Regions from separate parts of the Streptomyces sp. NPDC057486 genome, predicted to be linked through region 1. Evidence: riboswitches for the same ligand, from Rfam matches in the RefSeq annotation. Region 1 holds a riboswitch; each other region holds the start of a gene.
The links. Region 1 has a riboswitch for thiamine pyrophosphate ahead of ACFU6I_RS08970 (purine-cytosine permease family protein). Riboswitches for the same ligand answer to the same signal wherever they lie in the genome.
Positions count from the first base shown of each region.

Region 1 (4,883 bases):
CACCGCTGCTCAGGAGCAGTACGCCGCCGGGGGCTTCCGCCCGGTGGCCGAGGCCGATGTGCGCGGAGGAACCGTGCTCCTGATGGTCGTCGAACCTGCCCAGGTCACCACCATCGCCACGGCTCTGTCCGACATGCCGCACTGACACGCCACGTCCGCAAAGCAGTACTGCCCCTGCTGCCGGCGGCTCCTCCTCGCCGTCGCCGCGCCCCCTGACGGCCACGCCGCCGGAGATGACGCCCTTCGGCGACGACCCGAGGATGCATCCGTACGTCCCGGACGGCGTCCGGGCGCGGTCGGCCGTGCCGGCTGAGGTGCACTGCCGCACGAGCGCCGGTCCGGCGTTCCACCAGGGCGTGTGTCGGAAGTCCCGCCGTCCGCCCGAAGGGCGGGCCCGGCGGCATCCGGTGCGTGCGATCGCAAGGCGGAGGGCCGTCCTCGTACCGGACGTACTCGGGCGGGCCCGACAACGCAGCGAGCGTGCGTGCCGGGCGTCGCGGGGCGGGCGGCACTTCCGACACACGCCCCAGGGCGCGGCGCGCTCAAGAAGTCGGGCACCACCCCGGTCTCTATCATGGGCAGGGAGAGGCCTGGGACGAGGTGGTGCCGGTGCGCGTGCCCAAGGATTCCGGGGGCCTCGACGCAGGGTCGGGAGGCCCTTTGTCGGGGGCGTGCACGGCCATCGCATACGTGGCGGACAACGGCGCGATCATCCTGTGGAGCCCGCAGGCGGAAGCACTTCTTGGATACCCCGCGGAAGACGTCTGCGGAAAGCCGGCGGTGGATCTGCTGACCGCCCGGGCGGACCGGGAAACGGCAGTGGCTGCCCAGGCACGGCATACGGCCGGGCAGAGCTGGGACGGCGTACTGGGCATGAGGCACCGCGACGGGCACGAGGTGTCGGTGGCGGTGCGCGTGCGGCCGCTGCTCAGCAAGGAGGGCCGGGCCGGCTGGTCCGTCAGGGCCGCCGACGCGCGGGCGGTGGAGCGGGAGGAGGTCGACCGCGCGATCCTGGAGGCGCTCTTCAGCCAGTCCCCGATCCCGGTGACCGTCATGGACACCGAGCTGCGGTACCTGTGGGTGAACGCCGCGACGGAGCGCGTGACCGGCCTGCCCGCCGAACGGCTCATCGGCCGTCGCATCGGCGATGACTCACCGGACTCGGCCCCGACGATCGACCGGGTCCTGAGCCGGGTGCGGGACACCGGCGAGCCGGTGGTCGACTTCCAGGTGCACAGCCGGCTTGCGTCCGATCCGGACCGCGACCACGTGTTTTCCGCCTCCTCCTTCCGGCTGACAGACCCGGCCGACCGCGTCCTGGGCATGTGCCAGATGTACGTCGACATCACCGACGGCTATCAGGCCCAGCAGCGGCTGGCGCTGCTGACCGAGGCCGGCGTGCGCATCGGCACCACGCTGGACGTGAAGCGCACGGCGCAGGAACTGGCCGACGCGGCAGTTCCCGGACTCGCGGACTTCGTCGCCATCGACCTGCTGGAGGCAACGGTGCGGGGCGAGGAACCGGCCCCCGGGCCGGTGGCAGGAGGGGTGCGTGCGCGCCGATCGGGACTCCGCTCCATCCGCGACCACGCCCCGGAGGCCGTGTTCGTGGTGGGCGAGGCAGTGGCGTTCCACCCGGGCACTCCACAGGTCCGGAGCCTGGCCACCGGGCAATCGGTCCTGGTGCGGAAACTGGACCCCGACGAGTGGTTCGTCCATGACACCCGGCGGGCCGAGAAGATCCGCAGGTTCCGTTTCCACTCGTACATGGTGGTGCCGCTGCGGGCTCGCGGCATCACGCTGGGCGTTGCCACCTTCGGCCGCAACCGGGATCCTCGGCCCTACGACGAAGGGGACCTGTCCCTCGCCGAGGACTTCTCGTCCCGCGCCGCGGTATGCATCGACAACGCCCGCCGCTACACCCGCGAGCACAACACCGCCCTGGCCCTGCAGCACAGCCTGCTGCCGCACGATCTACCCGATTTCCCCGCCGTCGAGACCGCCCACCGGTATCTGCCGGCCGCCGCGCACGCCGGAGCGGGCGGGGACTGGTTCGACGTCCTGCCCCTGTCGGGAGCCCGCGTCGCCCTGGTCGTCGGAGACGTCACCGGCCACGGCCTGCACGCGGCGGCCGTCATGGGGCGGCTGCGCACCGCCGTCCATACACTGGCCGACCTCGACCTCCCTCCCGACGAGGTCCTCACCCAGCTCGACGACCTCGTCATCCGTCTCATCGAGGAGGATCCCGACTGCGAGGGCGCCACGTGTCTGTACTCCGTCTACGACCCCGTCTCGCGCATCTGCGCGTTCGCGCGCGCCGGTCATCCGCCACCCGTCCTGGTGCAGCCCGACGGCGCGGTGGAGATCCTCGACGACATCCCGCCCGGACCGCCCCTGGGGCTGGGCGGTCTCCCCTTCGAAACCGCTGAACGCCGTCTCGCGGACAGCTCTGTCCTGGCGCTCTACACGGACGGCCTCATCGAAGCACCCGGCCGGGATGTCGACGCCGGGCTCGACCGGCTGTCCCGCACCATGGCCGGCCCCACCCGACCGCTCGAACAGCTCTGCGATGCCGTAGTGGCCTCCCTGCTGTCGGAGCACCGATCCGATGACGCTGCCCTGCTGCTTGCCCGCACCCGTGTGCTGGAAGCGGGCCGGGTCGTCTCCTGGGAACTGCCGGTCGACCCCGCGGAGGTCGCCCACGCCCGCAACCTCACTACCCGTCAGCTCGCCACGTGGGGCTTGGAACCACTCACTTTCACCACCGAGCTGATGGTCAGTGAGCTGGTCACCAACGCCATCAGGCACGCGCACGGCCCCATCGCCCTGCGTCTCATCCGCGCCGCAGCCCTCATCTGCGAAGTCTCCGACGGCAGCCTCAGCGCCCCGCATCTGCGCCGCGCACGCACCGGGGACGAGGGCGGCCGCGGCCTGTTCCTGGTGGCCCAGCTCGCCTCCCGTTGGGGCGCCCGCTACGACCGCGACGGCAAGACCATATGGGCCGAGCAGGCTCTTTCTCCTGTCGAAGCGCCGGCTCCGGCGTTGTGACGCTCCGGCAGAGGCCTCCGTGAGCCGACCGTGCATCGGCGCCACGGACGAACCCACCGCGTCGTTGCCACGCACTCCTGCGCACAGGTGTTCACAGGGATGGGGCTAGTCTGTCCGTCGTACCGGACACGGGGTGCCCCACCCGAGGGCTGAGATCACACCCGTCGAACCTGAACCAGTTCGTACTGGCGGAGGGATGTCTTCCATGCCTTTGACGCATGTTTCCGGCGGGCTGCCCGCCGACGGCCGGCAGACCGTCTTCGACGGGCGGATGCCGGCGGCCCCCGGCGACCTCCGCGTCGAGACGCACGGCATCGAGCCGGTCCCCGAGAGCAACCGCTACGGCGGTCCCGGGCGCCTGTTCACCGTGTGGTTCGCTCCCAACCTGACCATGACCGGTGTGTTCACCGGCACTGTCGGCATCGCCCTCGGCCTGGACTTCGCCACCGCGCTCGTCGCCGTCGTGCTGGGCACCGTGCTCGGCGCGGTGCCCACCGCCTACCTGGGTACCTGGGGGAGCCAGACCGGCGCCGGGCAACTGCCGCTGGCCCGGCTCGCCTTCGGCCGGGCCGTCACGGTACCCGGCATTCTGCAGTGGCTGTCCTCGGTCGCCTGGGACGCGCTGATCGGGCTGTTCGGCGGGGACGCGCTCGCGCGACTGTGCGGCTGGCCGTTCTGGCTCGGCGTCCTGGCCATGATGGTGGCCCAAGGCGCCCTCGGTGTGCTGGGCTACGAGGCCATCCACCGGCTTCAGATCGTCATGACCTTCGTGCTCGCGGCCGCGTTCGCACTGATCGCCTGGCGGTTGCTCGACGGTGTCCACCCGGTCGGCTCGGGCACCGCCCACGGCGCCGACCAGGCCGGCGCGTTCGTCCTGACCAGTACCATCGCGCTGAGCCTGACTCTGTCCTGGGCTCCGTACGCCAGCGACTTCAGCCGCTATCTGCCACGCACCGCCTCACGCCCACGCATGTTCTGGTTCACGCTGCTGGGCCTTGTGGTGTCCTTCGTGGCGGTACAGGCCCTCGGGTTGTTGGGCGCGTCCGTACTGACGGACCAGACCGCCGCGGGTGTGGACAAGCTGCTGGGCGGTGGCGCGCTGGGTGCGTTCGGACTGCTCGCCGTGGCACTGGCGGCCCTCTGCAGCAACGCCATGAACGACTACAGCGGTTCCTTGGCCCTGCAGACCGTCGGAGTGCGCCTCCCGCGCCCGGCGGCCGCCGCCCTCGCCGCCGTGCTCGGCTTCCCCCTGGTGCTGTGGATGCACGCTGCCGACACCACTGCCCGCTTCCAGAACGTGCTGCTGTTCGTCGGTTACTGGATTCCCGGGTTCGTGGCGATCGTCATCGTCGACTGGCTCGCACGGGCCCGAGCACGGGGCGGCGCCGCGATCGACCTCGCCGCCGAGACCGCCCGGCCGCAGTCCGGATGGGCCCCGTTGCTGGCCTTCGCCGTCGCCTTCGCCGCGGCCGTGCCGTTCATGGACACCAGTCTGTACGTGGGTCCGGTGGCGGCCGCCCTGCACGGCGCCGACCTCTCGTACTACGTGGCGTTCCTCGTCGCGCTCGCCGTCTACGCGCCGCTGCGGCTGCGCCCCCGCCCGCAGGACTGACCTGCCGCCGGCCCCGGCGTCCGAACACCCCCTCCCCTCCCCCCCACGGAGCGATATCCCATGCCCCCGACATCCGCCGATCACACCGCCTTCGCCCCGCAGGCCCTCGCCCGCGTCCGGGCGGACTCCCCTCTGGTTCAGTGCCTGACCAACTCGGTGGTCACGGGCTTCACCGCCAACGTCCTGCTGGCGCTGGGCGCCTCACCGGCCATGGTCGACATTC
Region 1 is NZ_JBHVEE010000012.1:78,759-83,641, forward strand. Features, by position in the region: gene ACFU6I_RS08960 (GNAT family N-acetyltransferase) at 1-145, shown strand, start outside; gene ACFU6I_RS08965 (SpoIIE family protein phosphatase) at 616-3,048, shown strand; TPP riboswitch at 3,168-3,262, shown strand; gene ACFU6I_RS08970 (purine-cytosine permease family protein) at 3,254-4,660, shown strand; gene thiM (hydroxyethylthiazole kinase) at 4,721-4,883, shown strand, end outside.

Region 2 (4,883 bases), on a different contig from region 1:
CCGTCGACGTCGACTGACGACGGCCGACGTCGACCGGGCTCGTGGGCCCCTCGTCCCTCCTGGGCCGGTGGAGGCCTCTACCGCCACGGCGTGTCTGCGACACTGGACGGACCATGCCTAAGCCCGGAGAACTCACTTTCGTCGCGCCCCGCGGAGCCAAGAAGCCACCGCGGCACCTCGCCGACCTCACGCCCGCCGAGCGCAAGGAAGCCGTCGCCGCGATCGGCGAGAAGCCGTTCCGCGCGCAGCAGCTGTCGCAGCACTACTTCGCGCGGTACGCGCACGACCCGGCCGAGTGGACCAACATCCCGGCCGGTTCGCGGGACAAGCTCGCCGAGGCGATGTTCCCCGACCTGATGTCCGTGGTCCGGCACATCAGCTGCGATGACGACACCACCCGTAAGACGCTGTGGAAGCTGCACGACGGGACGCTGGTCGAGTCCGTCCTGATGCGCTACCCGGAGCGGGTGACCATGTGCATCTCGTCGCAGGCCGGATGCGGGATGAACTGCCCGTTCTGCGCGACGGGGCAGGCCGGTCTGGACCGCAACCTGTCGACCGCCGAGATCGTCCACCAGATCGTGGACGGCATGCGGGCGTTGCGTGACGGAGAGGTTCCGGGCGGGCCCGCGCGGCTCTCCAACATCGTCTTCATGGGCATGGGCGAGCCGCTCGCCAACTACAAGAGGGTGGTCGGCGCGATTCGCCGGCTGACCGACCCGGAGCCGGACGGTCTCGGTCTCTCGCAGCGCGGCATCACCGTCTCCACCGTGGGCCTGGTGCCGGCCATGCTGCGCTTTGCCGACGAGGGCTTCAAGTGCCGTCTCGCCGTCTCGCTGCACGCGCCGGACGACGAGTTGCGGGACACGCTCGTGCCGGTGAACACGCGCTGGAAGGTACGCGAGGTGCTGGACGCGGCGTGGGAGTACGCGGAGAAGTCCGGCCGCCGGATCTCCATCGAGTACGCGCTGATCCGCGACATCAACGACCAGGCCTGGCGCGGTGACCTGCTCGGCCGGCTCCTCAAGGGCAAGCGGGTCCATGTGAACCTGATCCCGCTCAACCCGACGCCCGGCTCGAAGTGGACCGCCTCCCGGCCCGAGGACGAGAAGGCGTTCGTCGACGCGATCGCGTCCCACGGAGTGCCCGTCACCGTGCGGGACACCCGCGGCCAGGAGATCGACGGGGCCTGCGGGCAGTTGGCGGCATCCGAGCGCTGAGGCCGAAAGGGCCCGTGTAACCTGGGCCGGAAATCAACTTCATATTCCGACAGGGGAGCGCCACAGCGCTGAGAGTGCGGCACCGAGGACAGGTTGGCCGCAGACCCTCTGAACCTCGCCCGGGTCATTCCGGGTAGGAAGTTCGGTCATCAACTCATGCTGTTGCGCCCTGCCCGCTTCCACAGGGGCAGGGCCGCGTCTCTTCCTGGTCAAAACCCAGGAGGAATTCATAATGAGCACCACCCGCACCACGCGTGGGACCAAGCGGCTCGCGGCGACGGCCGTCGCCGCCGCGCTCGGCGTCACGGCACTTGCCGGCTGCGGCAGTTCCGACGACTCGGCCTCGGGGGCCGGCGACACCAAGGGCTCCGGTTCGAAGACCGTGACCCTTGTCAGCCACGACTCGTTCAACGCCTCCAAGGACGTACTGAAGGCGTTCACGCAGGAGACCGGCTACACGGTCAAGGTGCTGAAGAGCGGTGACGCAGGCGCCGCTCTCAACCAGGAGATCCTGACCAAGGGTTCCCCGCGCGGTGATGTGTTCTTCGGCGTCGACAACACGCTGCTCTCCCGCGCCCTCGACAACGGACTGTTCACTCCGTACGAGGCGAAGGGCATCGACCGGGTCTCGGCCGACTCCCAGCTGGACGCGGCCAAGCACCGGGTCACCCCGATCGACACCGGTGACATCTGTATCAACTACGACAAGAAGTACTTCGCCGACAAGAAGCTCGCGCCGCCGAAGACCTTCGACGACCTGGCGAAGCCCGCGTACAAGAACCTTCTCGTCACGGAGAACGCCGCGACCTCGTCGCCCGGTCTCGGCTTCCTCCTCGGCACCGTGGCCACCTACGGCGAGAGCGGATACCAGGACTACTGGAAGAAGCTGAAGAGCAACGGCGTGAAGGTGGTCGACGGCTGGGAGCAGGCGTACAACGAGGAGTTCTCCGGGTCCGCGGGCGGCAAGAAGGCCAAGGCGGACCGGCCGCTCGTCGTCTCGTACGCCTCCAGCCCGCCGGTCGAGGTGCTCTATGCGAAGCCGCAGCCGAGCGAGGCTCCGACCGGCGTCGCGACCGGGACGTGCTTCCGTCAGATCGAGTTCGCCGGTCTGCTGAACGGCGCGAAGAACGAGGCGGGCGGCAAGGCGCTGCTGGACTTCCTGATCAGCAAGAAGTTCCAGGAGGACATGCCGCTCAACATGTTCGTGAACCCGGTCACCAAGGACGCGAAGCTGCCGGAGCTCTTCACGGAGTTCGGCGCGACGGTCGACAGGCCCGCCACAGTGGCCCCGGACGCCATCGCCAAGAACCGTGAGCAGTGGGTCCAGTCGTGGTCCTCGCTCGTAGTGAAGTAGCGAAGACTCCCGTACGCGGTCCGGGCGCGGGCGGGAAGGGCTCGCGCGACCGGACCCGGCTGGCGGCCCCCCGGCGCGCAGGGGCGTGGCGGGGGAGCGTGGTGCGGCTCGGTCTGATGGCCGTGCCCGTCGCGTTCTTCGCGCTGTTCTTCGCCCGTCCCGTCGTCGCGATCGTCGGCCGCGGGCTGAAGGCCGACGGCGCCTGGCAGTTCAGCCGGATCGGCGAGGTGCTGACCAGGCCGGACATCCTCGACGTCCTCTGGTTCACCACCTGGCAGGCCCTCGCGTCGACCGCGCTGACCCTGCTGATCGCGCTGCCCGGCGCGTATGTCTTCGCCCGCTTCGACTTCCCCGGCAAGGAGGTGCTGCGGGCGGTCGTCACCGTGCCGTTCGTTCTGCCGACCGTCGTCGTGGGGACGGCCTTTCTGGCGTTGCTGGGGCGCGGCGGTTTCCTCGACGAACTGGCGGGTGTGCGTCTCGACACCACGGTGTGGGCGATCCTGCTCGCCCATGTCTTCTTCAACTACGCGGTCGTCGTGCGGACCGTCGGCGGGCTGTGGTCGCAGCTCGACCCGCGGCAGGAGGAGGCTGCCCGCGTGCTGGGCGCCGGGCGGTTCGCGGCATGGCGGCGGGTCACTCTGCCGGCCCTCGCGCCCGCAGTGGCCGCCGCCGGGCTGATGGTCTTCCTCTTCACGTTCACCTCCTTCGGGGTGGTGCAGATCCTCGGCGGTCCGGCCTACTCCACGCTGGAGGTCGAGATCTACCGGCAGACCGCCCAGCTCCTCGACCTTCCGACGGCCGCCGTGCTGACGCTGGTCCAGTTCGCCGCGGTCGGCGCGATCCTGGCCGTGCACGCGTGGACCGTGCGGCGCAGGGAAACGGCGCTGAAGCTGGTCGATCCTGCGCAGACCTCCCGCAGGCCGCGCGGCACCGGGCAGTGGGCGCTGCTCGGTGGGGTCCTGCTGACCGTGCTGGTGCTGATCCTGCTGCCGCTCGGTGTGCTCGTGGAGCGTTCGCTGGACGCCCCCGGCGGCTACGGCTTCGGCTACTACCGCGCCCTGCAGTCCGTGGAGGCGAGCGGCAGCACGTTCCTGGTCGCGCCTCTCGAAGCGATCGGGAACTCACTGCGGTACGCGCTGGTCGCGACTGCGATCGCGCTGCTCGTCGGCGGGCTCGCGGCGGCCGCGCTGACGCTCCCCCGGTCTCGAACGGACTCGGCCGGGGGGAACCCCCTGGCCGGGCGGCTGGTCCGCGGTTTCGACGCGCTGCTGATGCTGCCTCTCGGGGTGTCCGCCGTCACCGTCGGCTTCGGCTTTCTGATCACCCTGGACAAGCCCCCGCTGGATCTGAGGACTTCGTGGATCCTGGTGCCGCTTGCCCAGGCGCTGGTCGGCGTTCCCTTCGTCGTACGGACGATGCTGCCGGTCCTGCGGGCGGTGGACGGGCGGCTCCGGGAGGCGGCGGCGGTGCTCGGGGCGTCGCCGCTGCGGGCCTGGCGCGAGGTCGATCTGCCGCTGGTGCGAAGAGCGGTGCTGGTCGCGGCGGGCTTCGCGTTCGCCGTGTCGCTCGGCGAGTTCGGGGCGACGGTGTTCATCGCGCGGGCCGACAACCCGACTTTGCCGGTCGCCGTGGCGCGGCTGCTGGGACGGTCCGGGGAGCTCAACTACGGGCAGGCGATGGCGCTCAGCACGATTCTGATGCTGGTGTGCGCGGTGTCGCTGCTGCTGCTCGAACGTATCCGCCCGGACCGGTCCGGGGAGTTCTGACGATGCTCGGGGTGTTCTGGACATGCTGACACTGGAATCCGCCACTGTCCGCTTCGGGAAGCGGGCGGCGCTCGACGCGGTGGATCTGAAGGTTGCGGACCACGAGATCGTCTGTGTCCTGGGGCCCAGCGGCAGCGGCAAGTCGACCCTGCTGCGCGTGGTCGCCGGACTGCACCCGCCGGACGGCGGCAGGGTGCTCCTCGACGGCGTCGACCAGACCGGGGTGCCGGTGCACCGGCGCGGTCTCGGCCTGATGTTCCAGGATCATCAGCTCTTTCCGCACCGGGATGTCGGCGCCAACGTCGCCTTCGGGCTGCGCATGCACGGCGTCACACGCGGCGACCAGGACCGCAGGGTCGCCGAACTTCTCGAACTGGTGGGTCTGCCCGGCGCCGAGCGGCGGGCCGTCGCCGCACTGTCCGGCGGAGAACAGCAGCGCGTCGCCCTCGCGCGGGCGCTCGCCCCGCGGCCGAAGCTGCTGATGCTGGACGAGCCGCTCGGCCAGCTGGACCGCAGTCTGCGCGAACGCCTCGTCGTCGAACT
Region 2 is NZ_JBHVEE010000075.1:32,633-37,515, forward strand. Features, by position in the region: gene rlmN (23S rRNA (adenine(2503)-C(2))-methyltransferase RlmN) at 114-1,220, shown strand; TPP riboswitch at 1,262-1,378, shown strand; gene ACFU6I_RS29645 (thiamine ABC transporter substrate binding subunit) at 1,453-2,574, shown strand; gene ACFU6I_RS29650 (ABC transporter permease) at 2,691-4,340, shown strand; gene ACFU6I_RS29655 (ABC transporter ATP-binding protein) at 4,363-4,883, shown strand, end outside.
Region 2: another riboswitch for thiamine pyrophosphate. It lies ahead of ACFU6I_RS29645 (thiamine ABC transporter substrate binding subunit); the one in region 1 lies ahead of ACFU6I_RS08970 (purine-cytosine permease family protein).

Region 3 (4,883 bases), on a different contig from region 1:
GCCGTGTTCGGCAGGACGCGGATCGAGAGACGTTCGAGGACGGAGAGGACCGAGCCCTGCACGGTCGGGTCGAGGCGGCGCATCGCGACGGTGGTCAGCTCGGTGCCGGATGCTGTCAGGGAGCGTTCGAGTACGTCGAGGCTGGGCGCCCCGCCCGTTCCCATGATCAGGCGGGAGCCGAACGTGGTGCCGCCGAGGGCGAAGAGATCGTCGGACATGGTCAGCCTCCCTGGACGGCGGTGAGGACTTCGATCCGGTCGCCGTCGGCGAGGGCGGCGTCCGCCCAGCGGCTGCGCGGGACGACGGTCTCGTTGAGAGCCGCGGCAACCCCGGAGGGCGCCGCCGTCAGAGTCGCGACAAGGGTCTCCAGGGTGGTGCCCGCGGCGATCGAACGGGGATCGCCGTTCACGGAGACGGTGAGCGGAAGGGAGTCGGTCATGCGGGCTGCTCCTGACGTACGGAGGAGGAAGGCGGTACCGGGGCGGGTGCGAACCGTCCGGGGGCGAAGGGGCGGGCCACGGCCGGCAGCTCGCCGGTGGTCAACAGCTCGGCCATGGCGTCACCGGTGACGGGGGTCAGCAGGACGCCGTTGCGGTGGTGGCCGGTGGCGAGGTGGAGGCCGGGCAGGGCGGTGGGGCCGAGCAGCGGGGCGTTGTCGGGGGAGGCGGGGCGAAGGCCGGCCCGGGTCTCGGTGAGCGGCAGTTCGGTGATGCCGGGCACCAGCTCGTGGGCGTCGCGCAGCAGCTCGTACACCCCGCCCGCCGTGACGGTGGTGTCCCAGCCCATCTCCTCGCTGGTCGCGCCGACGACGAGCTCGCCGTTCTCGCGCGGGACGAGATAGACGTGGCTGCCCCGGACCACGGCCCGCACGGTGCGGGTGAGGAACGGCGCGTACGCGGCGGGCACCGTCAGCCGGAGCACCTGTCCCTTTACGGGCCGCACCGGGGGGACGACCTCGTCCGGCAGCCCGGCGAGCCGCCCGCTGCGGCTGCCCGCGGCGAGTACGACCTGGTCGGCGACCAGCTCCGTACCGGCCGCGAGTACGGCTCCGGCGGCCCGGCCCCGTCTCACGCCGAGGCGTTCCACCCAGTCGCGGTGGAAGACCACACCGGCCCGCTCGCAGGCCGTCAGCAGTGCGGCGGCCAGCCGGCGGGGATCGACCTGGTGGTCGCCGTCGACCCGCAGACCGCCGCGTACGCCCGGCGCCAGCATGGGCTCCAGTCGGCGGCACTCACGGCCGGTGAGCCACTCCGACTCCAGCCCCGAACGCTGCTGCAGCGCGTGCAGCTCCCGCAGATGGGCGCGGTCGTCGGAGTCCAGGGCGACCGCCAGGGTGCCACAGGTGCGGAAGCCGATGCCCTGGCCGCTCGCCGCCTCCAGTTCGGCCGCGAAGGCCGGGTAGCGCGCGGCGGACGCGACATTGAGGCCGAGCAGCATCTGCTCGCCGTAGTGGAGTTCGGTGACGGCGGCGAGCATCCCGGCCGCGACCTGGGCGGCCCCGCCGCCCGGTTCGGGGTCGACGACCGCGGTGCGCAGACCGTGCTGCGCAGCCCGCCAGGCGGTCACCAGACCGATGATCCCGCCCCCGATGACGAGGACGTCGGATCCTTGTGCGGATACGGATGTGTTCCCGGAAGAACGCATGGGCGTCCAGCCCCTCCCTTCGCCGGCATGACCCGGATCAGGTTCGTACGGTCGGAGGCCGCCCAGCCTCCCTCTCAGCCCGGTGCGTCCGGGCTCCCGCGAGTGCCTTACGGTGGCCACCCTAGACCCCGTTCCCCGGACCCTGTAAGGGAGCAGTCACCGTGGCCCGTTCGCTCGACGGACTCGTCCTCTCGCCGGTCGCCGACCAGGCGCCGGGCCAGGTCGGCACCCGTACCCGCTTCACGTACCACGAGGCGGACGGCCGGATCTGGGCCGAGTACGCGGGCGGCGACGTGGTCCGGGGCCATCTCGTCGGCACCAGGACCGCCGATCGACTCGACTTCCGGTACGTCCAGTTGAAGCAGGACGGAACGACATCTTCCGGACACTGCATCTCCACCGTCGTCGACCTCGCGGACGGCCGGGTGCGGCTGGACGAGCGGTGGGAGTGGGAGTCGCAGGAGGGCAGCGGGACGAGTGTGGTCGAGGAACTGTCTGGCTGACGGATCGTCAGATGCTTAAGGTGGACAGGTGAGCGAGCAGCAGACTGAGCAGCCGGACCGGCGGACCGAGCGCCGCATCGTCATCGTCGGTGCGGGCATGGCCGGTGTGCAGACCGCCGTGGCCCTGCGGGAACAGGGCTTCACCGGCCCGGTCACCCTGATCGGAGCCGAACCCCACCAGCCCTACGACCGGCCGCCGCTGTCCAAGGCGGTGCTGCTCGGCAAGGCCGAGGACTCCGCCTTCGACATCGACTTCGAGGCGCTCGACATCGAGCTGCAACTGGGCCGCGACGTGACCGGCGTGCGGTCCGCGGCGCACGAACTGGACACCCCGACGGGCCCCGTCCCGTACGACGTCCTGGTCATCGCCACCGGCGCCGAACCGGTCGAGCTCCCGGGCTCGGAGGGTGTGCGCGGCGTCCATCTGCTGCGCACTCTCGACGACGCCGCACGGCTGCGGCCGGTCCTCGGTGAGCAGCACACCGTCGTGGTGGTCGGTGCCGGATGGATCGGCGCGGAGTTCGCCACCGCGGCCCGCGCCGCGGGCTGCGAGGTCACCGTCGTCGAGGCCGCCGACCGGCCGCTCGCGGGCGTCCTGCCCGCCGAGGTCGCCGCCCCGATGGCCCGCTGGTACGGGGAGAGCGGCGCCGAACTCCTCACCGGTGCCCCGGTGGCCCGCATCGAGCCCGGCCGCGTGGTCCTCGCCGACGGCCGCGCACTCGAGGCCGGAGCGGTGGTCGTCGGGATCGGTGCCCGGCCCGCCACCGCCTGGCTGGCCGGCTCCGGCATCGCGCTCGGACCGGACGGATCGGTGACCGCCGACGAAGCGCTGCGCACCTCGCTGCCCGATGTGTACGCCGTCGGGGACTGCGCCTCCTTCCCCTCCGCGCGGTACGGCGCGCGCCTCCTCGTCCACCACTGGGACAACGCCGTCCAGGGGCCGCGGACCGCCGCCGCCAACATCATCGGCGCCGGATCCGGCGGGGCGCCGCAGCCGCTCACGTACGACCCCGTGCCGTACTTCTGGTCCGAGCAGTTCGACCGGTTCGTGCAGTACGCGGGCCATCACGGGGGTGCCGACACGCTGCTGTGGCGCGGCGACCCGGACGGTGCCGCCTGGTCGGTGCTGTGGCTGCGGGACGGCGCGCTGGTCGCCGTCCTCGCCGTCGGCCGGCCACGCGACCTGGCCCAGGGGCGCAAGCTCATCGAGGCGGGGGCGCGGCTCGATCCGGTGCGGGCGGCCGATCCCTCCGTACCGCTGAAATCGACGGTGCGTCAGTAGGAAGCCGACGGATCCGTGACGGGTGCCGGTGTCCAATCCCCTTCGTGCGGACGCCTCTTGGCTGGGCGTCGGCAGGGGGGCTCCACCAGCACCGACGTCACCTTCCCGCGCAGTCCGACCGGCGGGCGCCTGCAGGTCTGCGCACGCGGCGGCTGCGACGAGCAGTGGTTCGACGCGGTCCCCAGCGACCTCTCGGCCACCGCCCCCGACTGCCTCTGCGGCGGCGGCCCCTGCCGAGAGGTGCAGATCACGGCGGACGGGCGCCCTGCGAGCCTCGCCCAGCCGTATCCGGTCGTCCACTCCGGCGGCATCGTGCCGAACCATGACGGGCGGGCGTACCAGCGCACAGCGGTACGCCTGGTCCTACCCCGTCGACGCCGACATGGACATCCCGTTCTACGGCGACTACGACAACTACGACCTGAGGGCCTCCGTCACCCTGCGCCGTGTGCTGATCGACACCTCCCGGACGGGCTCCGCGGGCCCGTGGTGCACGGACGACACCACGCTGCCCGTGCGACCTGGCCCGCACGGGCGGCGTGGTCACCGCCGCGGACGGAGCCTCGGCCGAGAAGTACCGGGGCACCACCGACACCGGAGCCTGTTGCTCGCCTCTCCTGGAGTCGGCCCACGGCTGGGTCACCGGCGACAAGCAGTCCCGTTGCCGCGTCGCGGAGGTGGTTCGCGGGGCCCTGAAGGGATGAGTCCGGGTATCGGCTGTCGGTGCGGGATGGCAGGCTTGTCCTGTGACCGAGATTGACGCAAAGATCGATGCTCTCGTCCCTGCCTGGCTCCACCTCCCCGACATCGCAGAAATGTTCGATGTCGAGGTGACACGGGTGCGGCAGCTGGTCAAGGAAGGCCAGCTCATCGCCGTACGACGTGGTGAGAACCGGGCGCTCCAGGTGCCTGCTGCCTTCATCGACGGCAACAAGGTGGTCAAGGGCCTCTCCGGCACCCTGACGCTCCTGAGGGACGACGGCTTCTCCGACGAAGAGATGCTGGAATGGCTCTTCACCCCTGACCCGACCCTGCCGGGTACCCCCGCACAGGCACTGAGCGAGAATCGCGGCACGGAGGTGAAGCGCCGCGCCCAGGCGCTCGCCGTCTGACCGGGACGACCGCACGAGGGTACGGGCCGTGCGCCTGCGCACGGCCCGCACCGCCGCGTCGAGCCGCCCCGTCGTACCGCTCCGCACCACCGGCCGCACCGCTCCGTCCCAAGGGGGAACCGCACCATGCCCACGCCTCGCGCGCTGCTGTCCGACGCCCGGCTCTATCTGTGCACGGACGCCCGCAGGCGCGAGGGCGACCTCCCCGAGTTCCTCGACGCCGTGCTCTCCTCCGGCGTCGACATCGTCCAGCTGCGCGACAAGGGCATGGAAGCGGCCGAGGAGCTCGAGCACCTCGCGGTCTTCGCCGACGCCTGCAGGCGCCACGGCGCGCTGCTCGCG
Region 3 is NZ_JBHVEE010000074.1:32,685-37,567, forward strand. Features, by position in the region: gene ACFU6I_RS29385 (thiazole synthase) at 1-218, opposite strand, end outside; gene thiS (sulfur carrier protein ThiS) at 221-439, opposite strand; gene thiO (glycine oxidase ThiO) at 436-1,644, opposite strand; TPP riboswitch at 1,642-1,754, opposite strand; gene ACFU6I_RS29400 (hypothetical protein) at 1,806-2,147, shown strand; gene ACFU6I_RS29405 (NAD(P)/FAD-dependent oxidoreductase) at 2,245-3,429, shown strand; gene ACFU6I_RS29410 (peptide-N4-asparagine amidase) at 3,445-4,125, shown strand; gene ACFU6I_RS29415 (Rv2175c family DNA-binding protein) at 4,176-4,541, shown strand; gene thiE (thiamine phosphate synthase) at 4,668-4,883, shown strand, end outside.
Region 3: another riboswitch for thiamine pyrophosphate. It lies ahead of thiO (glycine oxidase ThiO); the one in region 1 lies ahead of ACFU6I_RS08970 (purine-cytosine permease family protein).

Region 4 (4,883 bases), on a different contig from region 1:
TACCGCCTATCACTTGCTGCGCACCCTCACTCACGAGGGCTACCTGCGCCGCGAGAACGGCGTCTTCCTCTTCGGTACTGCGGCTGAGCGGCTCGTCGACGACGGCTGTCTGCAGAATCGTCGCAGCAGAATGACCCAGTCGCTGGCCCGCTGGCGCGACATCATCGGCGCGCCGGTCTACTGCGCCGTCTACCGCGAGGGTGAGATCGAACTCATCGCGGTCGCCGACGCCCCCCCGGCACCCACGGTGGACGAGTGGGCCTCGTTCCGGGAGACCGGGCATGCTCATGCGCTCGGCCAGTGTCTGCTCAGCCGGCTCGACGAGAAGGCCCGTGAGGACCATCTGGACCGTCACCCCGTGCAGCCGCGCACCCGCTACTCGTTGCGGGACCGACCGGCGCTTCTTGAGCGCTTGAGGTCGCTGGAGCGAATGGAACCTGTCATCGAACGACAGGAGTACGCCCTGGGGACGGTCTGCGCGGCCATCCCGATCACGGCCGGATTCACTGCAGCCGCCATGGCGATTTCCATGCCACTCGACCAAGAAGATCGATTGCTCCCCGCAGTCGAACGACTACGAAGTGAAGTGGCGAGCCTCTTGCGTTCGTTCGTGTTCTCTATCAGTATCTGAAAAATCACTCCTTGTGATCTGCTATCGCGTGCACCACGATGGCGTCAATAGGGCCAGGGGGGATCGTTCCTGGCCAGATTCATCTACTGCGGGGTTGGACGATGCGCGAGTCGGTTCAAGCTGAGGTCATGATGAGTTTTCTCGTTTCCGAGGAGCTCTCATTCCGTATCCCGGTGGAACTCCGGTACGAGGTGGGCGATCCGTATGCGATCCGGATGACCTTCCACCTGCCCGGCGACGCCCCTGTCACCTGGGCTTTCGGCCGCGAGCTGTTGCTGGACGGCCTCAACAGCCCCAGCGGCGACGGCGATGTGCACATCAGTCCCACGGAGCCCGAGGGGCTCTCCGACGTCCACATCCGGCTGCAGGTCGGGACGGATCGCGCCCTGTTCAGGGCCGGTACAGCGCCACTCGTCGCGTTTCTCGACCGCACGGACAAGCTCGTGCCCCTCGGGCAGGAGTGCACGCTGAGTGACTTCGAGGGCAGCCTGGAAGAGGCGCTGGGCCGGATCCTGGCCAAGGAACAGAACGCCGGCTGAGGAAGACTGCGTGCACGGCCCACCGGCCGATCGAACGTCGTATCTGCCGAACGGGTGATATGTGCTCCGCGTCGAGGTGCTCAATGCCTCGCCCTGCGACGCCGGCCCCTCCCGCCCCGCACGGGTGCCGAAGCTCCTGCTTCCGCGCCGAGCCCTGTGCGGTCCGCGGAGACGACCAGTGCCGCGAGCGCCGTAGTCACCGGCACCGAGGCGACCAGTCCGATCGAGCCGACCAGCGTCCGGACGATCTCCTCCGCCACCAACTCGCTGTTGGCCACCGCCCCCACGCTGCTCTGCGCGATCGAGAACAGCAGCAGGAGGGGAAGCGCGGCGCCCGCGTAGGCGAGTACCAGCGTATTGACCACCGAGGCGATGTGGTCGCGACCGATCCTGATCCCTGCCCGGTACAGCTTTCGCGCACCCATGGCCGGGTCCGCCTGGTGCAGCTCCCAGACCGCCGATGTCTGGGTGACCGTCACGTCGTCGAGCACACCGAGCGAACCGATGATGACGCCGGCCAGCAGCAGGCCGCTCATGTCGATGTGCGGGTAGAGGCCGTGGATCAGACCGGTGTTGTCGTCGGTGTTCCCGGTCAGGCTCGCCCAGCCGATGAAGAGCGAACCGAGCAGCCCGATCAGCAGCAGTGAGATCAGCGTGCCGATGACCGCGACCGAGGTACGGGCGGTCAGACCGTGGCACATGTAGAGCGCGATGAGCATGATCGCGCTGGCCCCGATGACTGCGACGAGCAGCGGATTCGACCCTTGCAGGATCGCGGGGAGGATGAACAGGGTCAGTACGGCGAACGACACGGCGAGCGCGACCAGCGCCATCAACCCACGCATTCTGCCGACGACGACCACTGCGAGAGCGAAGATCCCGGCCAGCAGTGCCATCGGGAACTTCCGGTCCACATCCGTCACGGAGTACTGCAGGTCATGGGGCGCGTCCGGGGCGTACGCCACGACCACCCCCTGACCCTCGCGCAGCTGCCGGGGGGCATCGGGCTGAACGATCTCGACGAACGTGCGCCCCTTGTCGTGCCCGGTCGTCACCTCGACCGTGGCCTTCTCGCACAGACCTGGTTCCTGGCCGGCGCCCGCGCCCCCCGATGGCGTGGTGGTGCCGCCCGTGACCGGTGTCTGCGCGGCGTTCACGTCCTTGCAGTCGACCTTGTCGACGCTCACCACCTTGCCCTGCTGGGTCTGCCGGTCGAAACCGACACCGGTGCGCTCGTGCGCGGGTGCACCGCCCGGCCAGAGGACCATCAGGCCGACGACGACCGCCGTGGCGAAGGGGATCAGCACGGCCGCGATGACCTTGCGCAGATGTTTGGAGACCGGTGCAGCGGGGCCATGGCTGTGCGAATGCCCGTGCTGATGGTCCTGTGATTCGGGGGGGCTCTGGAGGGACGTCACCGGGCGATCATCGCAAGAAGCTACAGGCCCTCTGTCCAGCACGCCGGAACAGGCGCTAGCGTGGTGGCACCTTTGCACACGCGGGAGCTCGGAGCACCGGGCTGAGAGGGCGCTGATATCCGTACATCCGTACGGGACAGGCTGCGCCGACCGCCGAACCTGTTACCGGGTAATGCCGGCGTAGGGAGTAGGTCTCATGACCACATCGGACGCACGCACGCCTGCCTCGAATCAGAGCGACGAGGCCGGAAAGTCCATCGGCTGGCACAAGGGATACGTCCAGGGCCCGCGCCCGGACCTCCAGGTGCCGGTGCGAAAGGTGCACCTCACCAACGGCAAGGACGTGACGCTGTACGACACGTCGGGGCCGTACACCGATCCCGCCACCGAAACCGACGTACGTCGCGGTCTCGCACCCCTGCGCGAGAACTGGATCATTGCCCGTGGCGACACCGAGGAGTACGCGGGCCGCCCCGTCCGCCCCGAGGACGACGGGCTCAAGCACACCTCGCCGCGCGGCGGACTGCGTAACCTCGACGCCGTCTTCCCCGGCCGTCCGCGTCAGCCGCGCCGCAGCCGTGACGGGCAGCCCGTCACCCAGCTCGCGTATGCCCGCCGGGGCGAGATCACCCCGGAGATGGAGTACGTGGCGATCCGGGAGAACGTCGAACCCGAGGTCGTACGCGAGGAGATCGCGGCGGGCCGGGCGGTCCTGCCGGCCAACGTCAACCACCCGGAGATCGAGCCGATGATCATCGGCAAGCGGTTCCTGGTGAAGGTCAACGCCAACATCGGCAACTCCGCGGTCACTTCCTCCATCGAGGAGGAGGTCGAGAAGATGACCTGGGCGACGCGATGGGGCGCCGACACGGTCATGGACCTCTCCACCGGCCGCAATATTCACACCACCCGTGAGTGGGTGCTCCGCAACTCCCCCGTGCCGATCGGCACCGTGCCCCTCTACCAGGCCCTCGAAAAGGTCGACGGCAGGGCGGAGGAACTGACCTGGGAGATCTACAAGGACACCGTGATCGAGCAGGCCGAGCAGGGCGTCGACTACATGACGGTCCACGCCGGCGTGCGGCTGCCGTATGTCCCGCTCACCGCCCGGCGCAAGACCGGGATCGTATCCCGCGGTGGGTCGATCATGGCCGCGTGGTGCCTGGCGCACCACAAGGAATCGTTCCTGTACGAGAACTTCGAGGAGCTCTGCGAGATCCTCGCGACGTACGACGTGACGTATTCGCTGGGCGACGGACTGCGCCCCGGTTCGATCGCCGATGCCAACGACGAGGCGCAGTTCGCGGAACTGCGCACGCTGGGCGAGCTCAACTCGGTCGCCAAGCGGTTCGGCGTCCAGACCATGATCGAGGGCCCGGGCCATGTCCCGATGCACAAGATCAAGGAGAACATCGACCTCCAGCAGGAGATCTGCGAGGAGGCGCCGTTCTACACGCTCGGCCCGCTGACCACCGATATCGCCCCTGCGTACGACCACATCACCTCGGGCATCGGCGCGGCGATGATCGCCTGGTGGGGGACGGCGATGCTCTGTTACGTGACGCCCAAGGAGCACCTGGGCCTGCCCAACCGGGACGACGTGAAGACGGGCGTCATCACCTACAAGATCGCGGCCCACGCCGCGGACCTCGCCAAGGGGCACCCGGGGGCGCAGGACTGGGACGACGCACTGTCGGACGCGCGGTTCGAGTTCCGCTGGGAGGACCAGTTCAACCTGGCACTCGACCCGGACACCGCGCGGGAGTTCCACGACGAGACGCTGCCGGCCGAGCCGGCGAAGACGGCCCACTTCTGTTCGATGTGCGGCCCGAAGTTCTGCTCGATGAAGATCAGCCGAAGCATCTCGGAGCAGTTCGGCGGCGACGAGCCCGCGGCGACCGAGGCCGAGATCGCCGAGGGCATGATGAAGAAGTCGGCGGAGTTCGCGGCCGCCGGCAACCGGGTGTACCTCCCGCTCACCGACTGAGTGGCCGTACCGGAACGGCCCGCGGCCCCCGGAGACCACCGGGGGAGCCGCGGGCCGCTCCACCGGCCACCCGCCGGCTGTCGGTGGTAGCCGTCACGGTTCCCGCGTGTGCCGGGCCGGATGGGGAGGCGCAGAGGTGAGTGACGCTCCTGTCATGTCCTGGGAGACGGCCCTGGGTACGGATGACGATGTCCGGCTGCTCGGGGACGGCGAGGCGCATGGATTCAGCACGGACGGCACCACCGGCTGCGTCGCCGACGCCGCAGCCGTGCGGCCGGGAGAACGGCAGGCCACTGGAGCCCGGTGCG
Region 4 is NZ_JBHVEE010000027.1:70,009-74,891, reverse strand. Features, by position in the region: gene ACFU6I_RS15615 (IclR family transcriptional regulator) at 1-631, shown strand, start outside; gene ACFU6I_RS15610 (SsgA family sporulation/cell division regulator) at 733-1,170, shown strand; gene ACFU6I_RS15605 (YibE/F family protein) at 1,251-2,588, opposite strand; TPP riboswitch at 2,659-2,792, shown strand; gene thiC (phosphomethylpyrimidine synthase ThiC) at 2,785-4,575, shown strand; gene ACFU6I_RS15595 (DUF4241 domain-containing protein) at 4,682-4,883, shown strand, end outside.
Region 4: another riboswitch for thiamine pyrophosphate. It lies ahead of thiC (phosphomethylpyrimidine synthase ThiC); the one in region 1 lies ahead of ACFU6I_RS08970 (purine-cytosine permease family protein).